3 regions of the Micromonospora sp. WMMD975 genome follow, and region 3 is predicted to be linked to each of the others. Evidence: riboswitches for the same ligand, from Rfam matches in the RefSeq annotation. Region 3 holds a riboswitch; each other region holds the start of a gene.
The links. Region 3 has a riboswitch for cobalamin ahead of O7613_RS12020 (ribonucleoside-diphosphate reductase subunit alpha). Riboswitches for the same ligand answer to the same signal wherever they lie in the genome.
Positions count from the first base shown of each region.

Region 1 (3,267 bases), 680 kb from region 3:
GAGGGTCGCCACGGACAGTCCGAGCATCGCTCAGCCCTCCCCGGCGCCGTCGAGCAGCGCCCGCCGCAGCGACAGCCGATGCTCCCGCCGGATCCGCGCCTCCCGGTAGCGCCGCCGGTCCCCATCGGTCTCCGGCAACAGCGGCGGTACCGGACGGGGGTCGCCGTGATCGTCCACGGCCACCATCACCAGATGCGCCGTCGCCACGTCGACCGGCGGCACCGCCCGGTCCCAGCGGTCCGCGCTGACCTTCACCGCCACCTCCATCGAGCTGCGGCCGGCCCAGGTGATCCGGGCGTCGACGTGGACCACGTCGCCCACCCGGACCGCGCGCAGGAACGCGGTCTCGTCGATGGCGGCGGTGACCGCCGGGCCGTCGGAGTGGCGGGCGGCGACGACCCCGGCGACCGAGTCGATCAGGTTGAGGATCCGGCCGCCGTGCACCGTACCCATCAGGTTGGTGTGGTGCTGGTCCATGATCTGCGACAGGGTCAGGTTCGACGCCGACGGTGGTCGTCCGGCGAGCGTGATGGTGTCGGGCACTGTGCGGGTCCGTCCTCGATGCGGTGGACCGCCGACCGGAGGGCGCGCGTCGAGGGCACGCCGACGGATCGCGTACGGCGTGACACCCGCCCGACCCACCCGCGAGGTCGACGGCAGCGCGCACCGGTGGTGCGCGCGACGCGGGCAGGTCTTCGGACTCGCGGGCCGGACCGGGTTCGGTCGCCTACTGGCCGTCGCTTCCCAGGCCGGTGGCCCAGTGCTGATGACGGCGGTCGTTCCCACTCACCGCTGCGGGGCAGTCCCGGACTTCCACCGGGTTCCCTCTTACGACATCCGGCCGTCGCCGACCGGATGAACCAGCGCTGCCGCCATCGTAGCCAGTCGTCCGAACGTGGCCCGTGTGGCAGGTCGGGGCGGGTGACGCCGGTCTCGTCGCGTCCTGATCGGCGCCGTCGAGGTGTCCCGCGACTCGGACACGACCGCTCACCCGTCGCTCCGTCGTCGTACGATCGTGCGCGGTGCTGGTTCGCCTTCCCGCTTCGGCGGGTGGGCGTCGTAAGAGGGAACCCGGTGCGAGACCGGGACTGCCCCGCAGCGGTGAGTGGGAACGACCGCCGTCAACGAAGCACTGGACCGAAGAGGTCCGGGAAGCGACGGCCAGTAGGCGACCTCGTGTCATGCCCGCGAGTCCGAAGACCTGCCAGCGCCGCGCGCGCCGTCCGGTGCGCGCCGTCGGCGGCCTCTCGGGAGGGCCAGGGCGGAAAGCCGGTACGCCCGTCGTATCCGCTTCTCCCTCCCGAGAGGTCGCCAGGCACCTCGAGGGAAGGACCACCCGTGACAACCTCATTCGGCCAGAGCACCGTGCTCGGCTACCCGCGCATCGGCGCGCGCCGCGAGCTGAAGAAGGCGGTCGAGGCCTACTGGGCCGGCACGCTCGACGCCACCGGCCTGCACGAGACCGCCGCCGAACTGCGGGCGCAGGTGTGGCGGACGCTGCGCGACGCCCGCCTGGACGCGATCCCGTCGAACACCTTCTCCTACTACGACCAGATGCTCGACACCGCCGTCGCCCTCGGCGCGATCCCCCACCGGTTCGCCCGCCTCGGTCTCGACGAACTCGACACCTACTTCGCGATGGCCCGCGGCGTCGACACCGAACCGGCGCTGGAGCTGACCAAGTGGTTCGACACCAACTACCACTACCTGGTGCCGGAGATCGACCCCGACACCTCCTTCACCGCCCGACCGGCCAAGGCCCTGAGCGAGTACGCCGAGGCCCGCGCGCTCGGCATCACCACCCGCCCGGTGCTGATCGGTCCGGCCACGTTCCTGCTGCTGGCCAAGGGCGCCGACCCGTTCGCCCGCCTCGACGACCTGGTCGACACCTACGCCGGCATCCTCACCGCGCTCGCCGGGGCGGGTGTGCCGTGGGTGCAACTCGACGAGCCCGCCTACGTCGCCGACCGCACCCCGGCCGAAATCGACGGCCTGCACCGCGCCTACCGGCGCCTCGGCGACCTGCCGAACCGGCCGCGGATCTTCGTCACCACCTACTTCGGTGACCTCGCCGACGCCCTCCCGGCGTTGCTCGACACCCCGGTCGACGCGATCGGGGTCGACCTCGTCGCCGGTCCGGGGAACCTCGAACGGCTGGCCGGCGCCGGCCCGCTCGGCGGGAAGACGATCGTCGCCGGCCTCGTCGACGGCCGCAACATCTGGCGTACCGATCTGCGGGCCGCCGTCGCCGCCGGAGCCACCGTCGCCGCGTTGGCCGACCACGTCGCGGTGTCCACATCCTGCTCCCTGCTGCACGTCCCGGTCGACCTGAGCGCGGAGACCCGCCTGGACCCTCGGCTGTCCGAACGGCTCGCGTTCGCCCGGCAGAAGCTCGACGAGGTCGTCCTGCTCGGGCGCGCATTGCGCGACGGCACCACCGCCGTGCCGGCACCACCGCCGGCCACACCGGCGTCCTGGCGGCGCGACGATATCCGCGGACGCCTCGCCGCGCTACGCCCCGAGCACCGGCGGCGCGGCGACTACTCCGACCGGGCCGCCCGCCAGCAGCGCCGCCTCGGCCTGCCCGCGCTGCCCACCACCACGATCGGCTCGTTCCCCCAGACCCCCGAGCTGCGCGCGGCCCGCGCCGCCCGCCGGGCCGGCACCCTCGACGACGCCGGCTACACCGCGCGGATGCGCGCCGAGGTCGCCCACGTCATCCAACTGCAGGAGAACCTGGGCCTGGACGTCCTCGTGCACGGCGAGCCGGAACGCAACGACATGGTCCAGTACTTCGCCGAGCAGCTCGACGGGTTCGCCGCCACCGACCACGGCTGGGTGCAGTCCTACGGCACCCGCTGCGTGCGTCCACCCATCATCCACGGCGACGTCGCCCGCCCGGCGCCGATGACCGTCGCCTGGTCCACCTACGCCCAGTCCCTGACCAGCAAACCGGTCAAGGGCATGCTCACCGGACCGGTCACCATCCTCGCCTGGTCCTTCGTCCGCGACGACCAGCCGCTCGCCGACACCGCCGACCAGGTCGCCCTCGCCCTGCGCGACGAGTGCCGCGACCTGGAGACCGCCGGCATCCGCGTCATCCAGGTCGACGAACCCGCACTGCGGGAAACCCTGCCGCTACGCCGCGCCCACCAGCAGACCTACCTGGACTGGGCGGTCGGTGCGTTCCGGCTGGCCATCAGCGGCGTCGCCGACGACACCCAGATCCACACCCATTTGTGCTACTCCGAGTTCGGGGAGGTCATC
Region 1 is NZ_CP120739.1:3,443,662-3,446,928, forward strand. Features, by position in the region: gene O7613_RS14765 (LysE family translocator) at 1-27, opposite strand, end outside; gene O7613_RS14770 (acyl-CoA thioesterase) at 31-543, opposite strand; cobalamin riboswitch at 669-880, opposite strand; cobalamin riboswitch at 1,010-1,224, shown strand; gene metE (5-methyltetrahydropteroyltriglutamate--homocysteine S-methyltransferase) at 1,339-3,267, shown strand, end outside.
Region 1: it holds a riboswitch for cobalamin, as region 3 does, so the genes downstream of both, metE (5-methyltetrahydropteroyltriglutamate--homocysteine S-methyltransferase) here and O7613_RS12020 (ribonucleoside-diphosphate reductase subunit alpha) in region 3, are expected to answer to the same signal.

Region 2 (3,267 bases), 2.7 Mb from region 3:
TGGTCGAAGGTGTTGCTGGCGTCCGGGCCGCTGTCGGCGGTGACCCGGCTGGTGATCCGGCCCCGCTGGTCACCGGTGCCCGTCGGGGAGACCAGCGACAGGGTCTCGGCCCGCAGGTCGTACCCGCCGAAGTCGGTGGGGTCGGCGCCGGCGGCGGAGGCGGCGTAGAGCAGCTTCGCGGTGGCTCCGCCGTCGGTGAAGCCCTCGATGCCCCACTCGTCGTAGCTGTTGTAGGCGCGCACGTGCGCCGCGACCTGCGCCGTGGCGGCCTGGCGGGTCGACGTGTCGACGCCGGTGGCGGACAACGCGACGACCCCGTCGATGGTCAGGCCCCAGTCCGGGCCGCCGAACGGTCCGGGCAGAATCCCGTCGGTGAACTCGCCACCGAGCCAGGTCGCGGCGTCCCGCGCGGCGGCGGCGTCGGCTGCGGCGGGAGCGGCCAGCACGGTCATGGGCGTGGTGAGCGCGGCGAGTGCCGCCGCGACGGTGGCGGCGAGGCCGGTGCCGAGTCGCCGGGGCCGGGACATGGGCATGAGGGACGCCTTTCGCAGAGCGGTCGGGGAGAACTCCGGAGAGCACCCGGGACGAGCGCCCGGCCGCCTTCCGACGCCGGGGCGGTGACCGGCACCCGGTGCGCTGCCGGTCACCGCGCCGGTGTGGATCAGGGAGCGGTGATGCCGGGCGCCGCGCCGGAACCGAACGCCCAGCCCTCGACGCTGCCCGGGGCGGGGTTGTAGCCGGCTGCCCCGGAGGAGCTGTAGGACCAGGCGCCGCCGGGCGACGCATGCCAGTACGACCAGTACGCGGTGGCCGGCGGGGTGTTGACGCACGGGTCCGTCGCGGCGGTCGGCTTGCCGTTGATGCGGCAGACGAACGCCAGCCCCCAGCGTTGGGTGCCGGTGACGGTGAACCCGGCGCCCTGCAACGCGGCCAGCCCGGTGGCCGGGTCGCCGAGCGCACAGCCCACCTGGACGCCGCCGCCGAGGGCGGCGTAGTCGACGACGACTGTGACGCCGGAGGTGCCGGTGCAGGCCGCCGCGTGCGCGGCCTGCGGCGCGGGCTCGACGGCGATCAGGGCGACGGCGGCCAGCGCGGCGGTCAGCAGACCGGCGAGCCGGGCCCGGACGGTGGACGGGCGGAGGGCGAGGGCGGCAAGTGTGCCGCGGAACAGGGCGAGGGGGGATTGCCGGCTCAGGCGAACGACCATCGGTAGCGCCTTTCCGGCCCGGCGGTCGTCAGAAACCCGGTCGCCCGGCGGTGCGCGGGGTCGACCGGGACTCCGACCCGTGGGCCACGACGGGTGGGGAGCGGATGCGCGCGTACGCCGGGTATTCGGGCTCACCGCCGGGTGTCTGTCACCTCGACGGCCTACCGTTGCGGGCCAGCGCCGGACTTCGACCGGACTTCCCCCGCACGGACGCGCGGTGTGTTCAGTTGTGGCCACAGTCTGTCCGCACCGGATTACCCATGTCAATCGTCCCTGCTCGGGGTGGTTGACGTCGACGACTCCGGTCCGATGGTCTAGCCTGTCAGTTAGGTAAGGCTAACCTTTCTTGAGGAGGTCGGGACCATGCGCCCCAGCCCGGCGGAAATCGTGCGTACCCTCGTCGCGGGCTGGCTGCCCGCCCTTGTCCACCTGGCCCGACACGCCGGGCCGCACCAGGTCCGGCACGCCACCGACCCGGACGGCCGGGTGCTGCTGCTGGTGCCGATCGTCAGTGATCTCGCCGCGGCGCTGTCGCCGCCGGACGGGGGTGCCGACGTCGCCACCGTCCTCGACGTGCTCGACCTGCCGCCCGCCGCCGGCGCTCCCTCCCTCGGCCGGGCCTGGATCTCCGGCTGGGCGAAGCGGCTGGACGGGGACGAGGCGCGCCGGGCCGCCGTGGACTTCGCCGCCACCCAGCCGACCGGGGACCTGCTCGACGTGGGCCGCCGGTTCCGCCTGTACCGGTTCGAGGTGGCCGAGGTCCGATGGGAACACGCCGGCGGTGTCCGCCGGATCGACCCGGCGGCGTACGCGGAAGCCGAGCCCGACCCGCTGCACGCGGTCGAGGCGGAGTTCCTGGCCGACCTCGCCGACCACCACGCCGAGCAGGTCGCCGGCCACCTGCGCCAGCGGCTGAAGCTGTCCGGCGACGAATCGCCCCGGGTGGTCCGCATCGACAGGTACGGGCTGCTCGTCGCGTACGGCCGGCCCGGCGCGACCCGGCGGATCCGGCTCGGCTTCGAGCGGCCCGTCGCCGGCGTCACCGAACTGTCCCGGCTGCTGCACCCGATGGTCTGCGCCCGGGCCGTCGCCTGACCCCCACCGGTTGTTCGCCGGCCGGAGGTGCCGGCGGCGACCGCGGTGCGTCGTTCAGTCGGCGCCGGATGCGTCCGGAGCGGCCGTCGCGTCGACGGAGGCGGTTGCCGACCGATGGCGGGACCGCAGGAGTTGGATGCCGATGGGCAGGACGGAGATGAGCACGATGGCGATGAGGATGAGCTCGATGTGCGATGCGACGAAGCTGATCTGCCCGAGGAAGTAGCCGAGCACGGTCACGCCGGTTCCCCACAGGACCCCGCCGAGGACGTTGTAGGTGACGAAGGCGCGGTAGTGCATCCGGCTCACCCCGGCGATGACGGGGGTGAAGGTCCGCACGATCGGCACGAAGCGGGCCAGCACGATCGAGCGGGCGCCGTAGCGGGCGAAGAAGGCGTCGGCCCGGCGCACGTTCTCCTGCTTGAACAGGCGGGAGTTGGGGCGACGGAACAGGCTCGGGCCGACGCGCTTGCCGAACAGGTAGCCGGCCTGGTCGCCGATGACGGCCGCGACGGCGGCGAGCAGGCAGACGAGCCAGAGCGGTTGGTGCAGGTAGCGGCCGTCGGCGACGAGGAGTCCGGCGGTGAACAGCAGCGAGTCGCCGGGGAGGAACAATCCGATGAGCAGCCCGGACTCGGCGAAGACGATCGCGAGGATCCCGATCAGCCCGAAGGTGGAGATCAGCCATTCCGGGTCGATCAGGCTGGGGCCCACGGCGAGTGTCGCCTGAGGCGTGGACATGGCATGACCTCCGGAACGAGGGGCGGGGGGTGGTGCTCAGGCGGTGGTGCCGAGGCGGCGGCCGGTACGGCGGTCGTAGGCGCGGCCGACGACGCCGATGGTGGCGACCGCTCCGGCGGCGATGAGTGCGCCGGCGAGGATGTCCCCGGGGTAGTGCACGCCGGTCCAGACCCGGGCGAAGCCGATGACGGCGGCGAGCACGCTCAGCGCCAGTCCCCATCGGC
Region 2 is NZ_CP120739.1:5,493,486-5,496,752, reverse strand. Features, by position in the region: gene O7613_RS24450 (cell wall anchor protein) at 1-527, opposite strand, end outside; gene O7613_RS24445 (hypothetical protein) at 662-1,207, opposite strand; cobalamin riboswitch at 1,306-1,444, opposite strand; gene O7613_RS24440 (DUF2470 domain-containing protein) at 1,571-2,302, shown strand; gene O7613_RS24435 (VTT domain-containing protein) at 2,357-3,043, opposite strand; gene O7613_RS24430 (phosphatase PAP2 family protein) at 3,080-3,267, opposite strand, start outside.
Region 2: it holds a riboswitch for cobalamin, as region 3 does, so the genes downstream of both, O7613_RS24445 (hypothetical protein) here and O7613_RS12020 (ribonucleoside-diphosphate reductase subunit alpha) in region 3, are expected to answer to the same signal.

Region 3 (3,267 bases):
CGTGTTGACCTGGAGGAACTCGCCGGACATGGTCTCGCGTTTGAACAGGTTGGACACCTGCGGCTCGATGCACTCGTAGCAGCCGGCGATCGAGGCGATGGTGGCGGTCGGCGCGATCGCCACCAGCAGCGAGTTGCGCAGCCCGTGCGCGGCGATCCGCTCGCGCAGCGCCGTCCAGCGGGCGGTCCGCGCCGGCTCCGCGCCCCACAGGTCCGGGTGCAGGTCGCCCTTCGCGGCCCGGGTCCGGTCGTACGCCGGGTGCGGGCCGAACCGCTCGGCCAGCCCGGCGGACGTCTCCAACGCGGTCAGGAAGATCTCCTCCTGCACCCGGGTGGACAGCTCCCGCGCCCGCGCCGAGTCGAACGGCAGGCGCAGCGTGAAGAACGCGTCCTGAAGACCCATCAGCCCCAGCCCGACCGGCCGCCAGCGCGGGTTCGACGCCGCCGCCTGCGCGGCCGGGTAGTAGTTGATGTCGATCACCCGGTCGAGGAAGACCACCGCCGTGCGCACCGTGGCCCGCAGCTTCTCCCAGTCGACGCCGTCGGCGGTGACGTGCGCGCCGAGGTTGACCGAGCCGAGGTTGCACACCGCCGTCTCGGCGTCGTCGTTGACCTCCAGGATCTCGGTGCACAGGTTGGACAGGTGGATCACGTTCCCCGGCTCGCCGGTCTGGTTGGACAGCCGGTTCGCCGCGTCCTTGAACGTCATCCAGCCGTTGCCGGTCTGCGCCAGGGTGCGCATCATCCGCCCGTACAGGTCCCGGGCCTTCACCGTGCGGACCGCCTTCTTCTCCGCCGCCCGGTACGCGGCGTCGAACGCCTCCCCGTACAGGTCGGGCAGCTCCGGGGCGTCGGACGGGTCGATCAGCGACCAGTCTTCGTCGGCCTCGACCCGGCGCATGAACTCGTCCGGGATCCAGTTGGCCAGGTTGAGGTTGTGCGTCCGCCGGGACTCCTCGCCGGTGTTGTCCCGCAGCTCCAGGAACTCCTCCACGTCCGGGTGCCACGGTTCCAGGTAGACGCAGGCCGCGCCCTTGCGCCGGCCGCCCTGGTTGACCGCCGCGACCCCGGCGTCGAGCGTCTTCAGGAACGGCACGATGCCGTTGGAGCGCCCGTTGGTGCCCCGGATCAACGCGCCCCGGCCGCGTATCCGCGACCAGGAGATGCCGATGCCGCCGGAGAACTTCGACAGCTTCGCCACCTGGTGGTAGCGCTCGTAGATCGAGTCCAGCTCGTCGCGCGGCGAGTCGACCAGGAAGCACGACGACATCTGGGTGTGCCGGGTGCCGGAGTTGAACAGCGTGGGGGAGCTGGGCAGGTAGGCCAGCGCGGACATCAGCCGGTAGAAGCCGACCGCCTCGGCCGGCGTGTGCGACAGCCCGCACGCCACCCGCAGCAGCCAGTACTGCGGTGTCTCCACCACCAGCCGCGACTCCGGGTGCCGCAGCAGGTAGCGGTCCGCCACCGTGCGCAGTCCGAAGTATTCGAAGCGCAGGTCACCGGCGGGGTCCACGGCGTCGTCCAGCTCGCCGGCGTGGCGGGCCACGAACGCGGCGGTGTCGTCACCGACCAGCCCGAGGGCGTGCCCGTACGCGATCGACTGGCTGAAGGTCGCCACCTGCTGCCCGCGGACCTCCTCGTGCACGTACGCGGCAAGCAGCCGGGCCGCCAGTTTCGAGTACTGTGGCTCCTCGCCGATCAGCTCCGCCGCGGTCTGGATCGACAACCGGTCCAGCTCGGCGGTGCTCGCCCCGTCGTACAGCCCGCTTATCGTCTTGGTGGCGACCCGCAACGGGTCCACCTGGTCCAGGTCGGCGACCCAGCGTTCGACCGCCCGGACGATCCGGTTGACGTCGACCGGCTCGGTGTCGCCGTCCCGCTTGCGGACCCGCATCGCCGACCGGCGCTGCTCCGGGGGGCTCTCCCGCACGACCGTCATGACCTCTCCTCGCTGTCACTGGCGATGGCCTCGGACGGCGGGAGAACGCCAACGGGCGCGGCACGACGGCCGGCCCGGCTGCTGGCGTCGGTCGTCCCGCGCGACCTTCGACCGCCGCGCGCGGTGGCGCGCGGCGCGCTGGCAGGTCTTCGGACTCGCGGGCCGGACCGGGTTCGGTCGCCTACTGGCCGTCGCTTCCCAGGCCGGTGGCCCAGTGCTGATGACGGCGGTCGTTCCCACTTACCGCTGCGGGGCAGTCCCGGACTCGCACCGGGTTCCCTCTTGCCTCGACCACCCCCGAAGGCGCGGCCGAACCAGCTGCGGCACCACCATATATGGCGATGAAGGCCCGCACGCAACACCACATGTCGCCCCCCGGCGTGTCAACCCGAAGGAAGGGGCCCCGCTTAACGCATTCGGTAGAGGCGGGGCCCCCGCTTAACACCCCGGCGCGCGCGTCAGCTGCCGGCCGGGGCGGGCGAGACCGGGACCGCCGGGCGGCGGCGACGTTGGCGCAACCCGACCACGGCGTCGATGATGAGGAAGCCGAGCAGCGGGCCACCGAACCACGGCAGCGCCCAGCCGAGCGCCACCACGACCGGCACGCCGACAAGCAGCGTCCACCAGCGCAGCCCGCGTACCGCCCCGCGGGCCGGCGGCGCGCCGAGCGGCGCGCGGCGGTCGGCGCGGGTGGGTCGGCGCTGCCACCACATCCGGTAGCCCCAGACGACGACGCAGAGCAGGCCGAGCGCGAGCGCGGCGAGCAGGATCTGGTTCACCGGCCCGAACAGCCGGCCCATGTGCGCCTGGATGCCGAGCTTGCTGAGCTTCGCCAGCACCGGCCAGTCGGCGAAGTCACTGCGCGCGGTCACCGTCCCGGTGGCCGGGTCGACCGCGACCCGGTCGTACCCGACCGGCCACCTGTCGTCGGTCTGGGCGACCGTCCACGCGGCACCGGCCTCGCCGGGCGGGGTGATCGCGACCGGGCCGGACAGGCCGGCGGCGCGGGCGCCGCCGAGCACCCGGTCGTACGTCGCCGGGTCCGTCGCCGTCGCGGTGGCCGCGCCGCCGTGCTGGTGCTCGCCGCCGCCGGTGGCCGGCGGCGCGCCGGCGAGCGCGGTGGAGATCTCCGGGGTACGGGCCCGCAGCGCGTCCAGCCCGGCGCCGAAGTTCGCCCCGGCGTAGCGGGACCAGGTCAGGCCGGTGGCGGAGAGGAAAAGCAGGCCGACGGCGAGCCACACACCGGTGGTGGCGTGCCAGCCCCGGGTCCGGCGCACGCCCCGGGCGGCGGACAGGTCGGGCACGAGCAGGTGCCGGGCCCGGGACCGG
Region 3 is NZ_CP120739.1:2,765,790-2,769,056, reverse strand. Features, by position in the region: gene O7613_RS12020 (ribonucleoside-diphosphate reductase subunit alpha) at 1-1,938, opposite strand, end outside; cobalamin riboswitch at 2,061-2,272, opposite strand; gene O7613_RS12015 (PepSY domain-containing protein) at 2,397-3,267, opposite strand, start outside.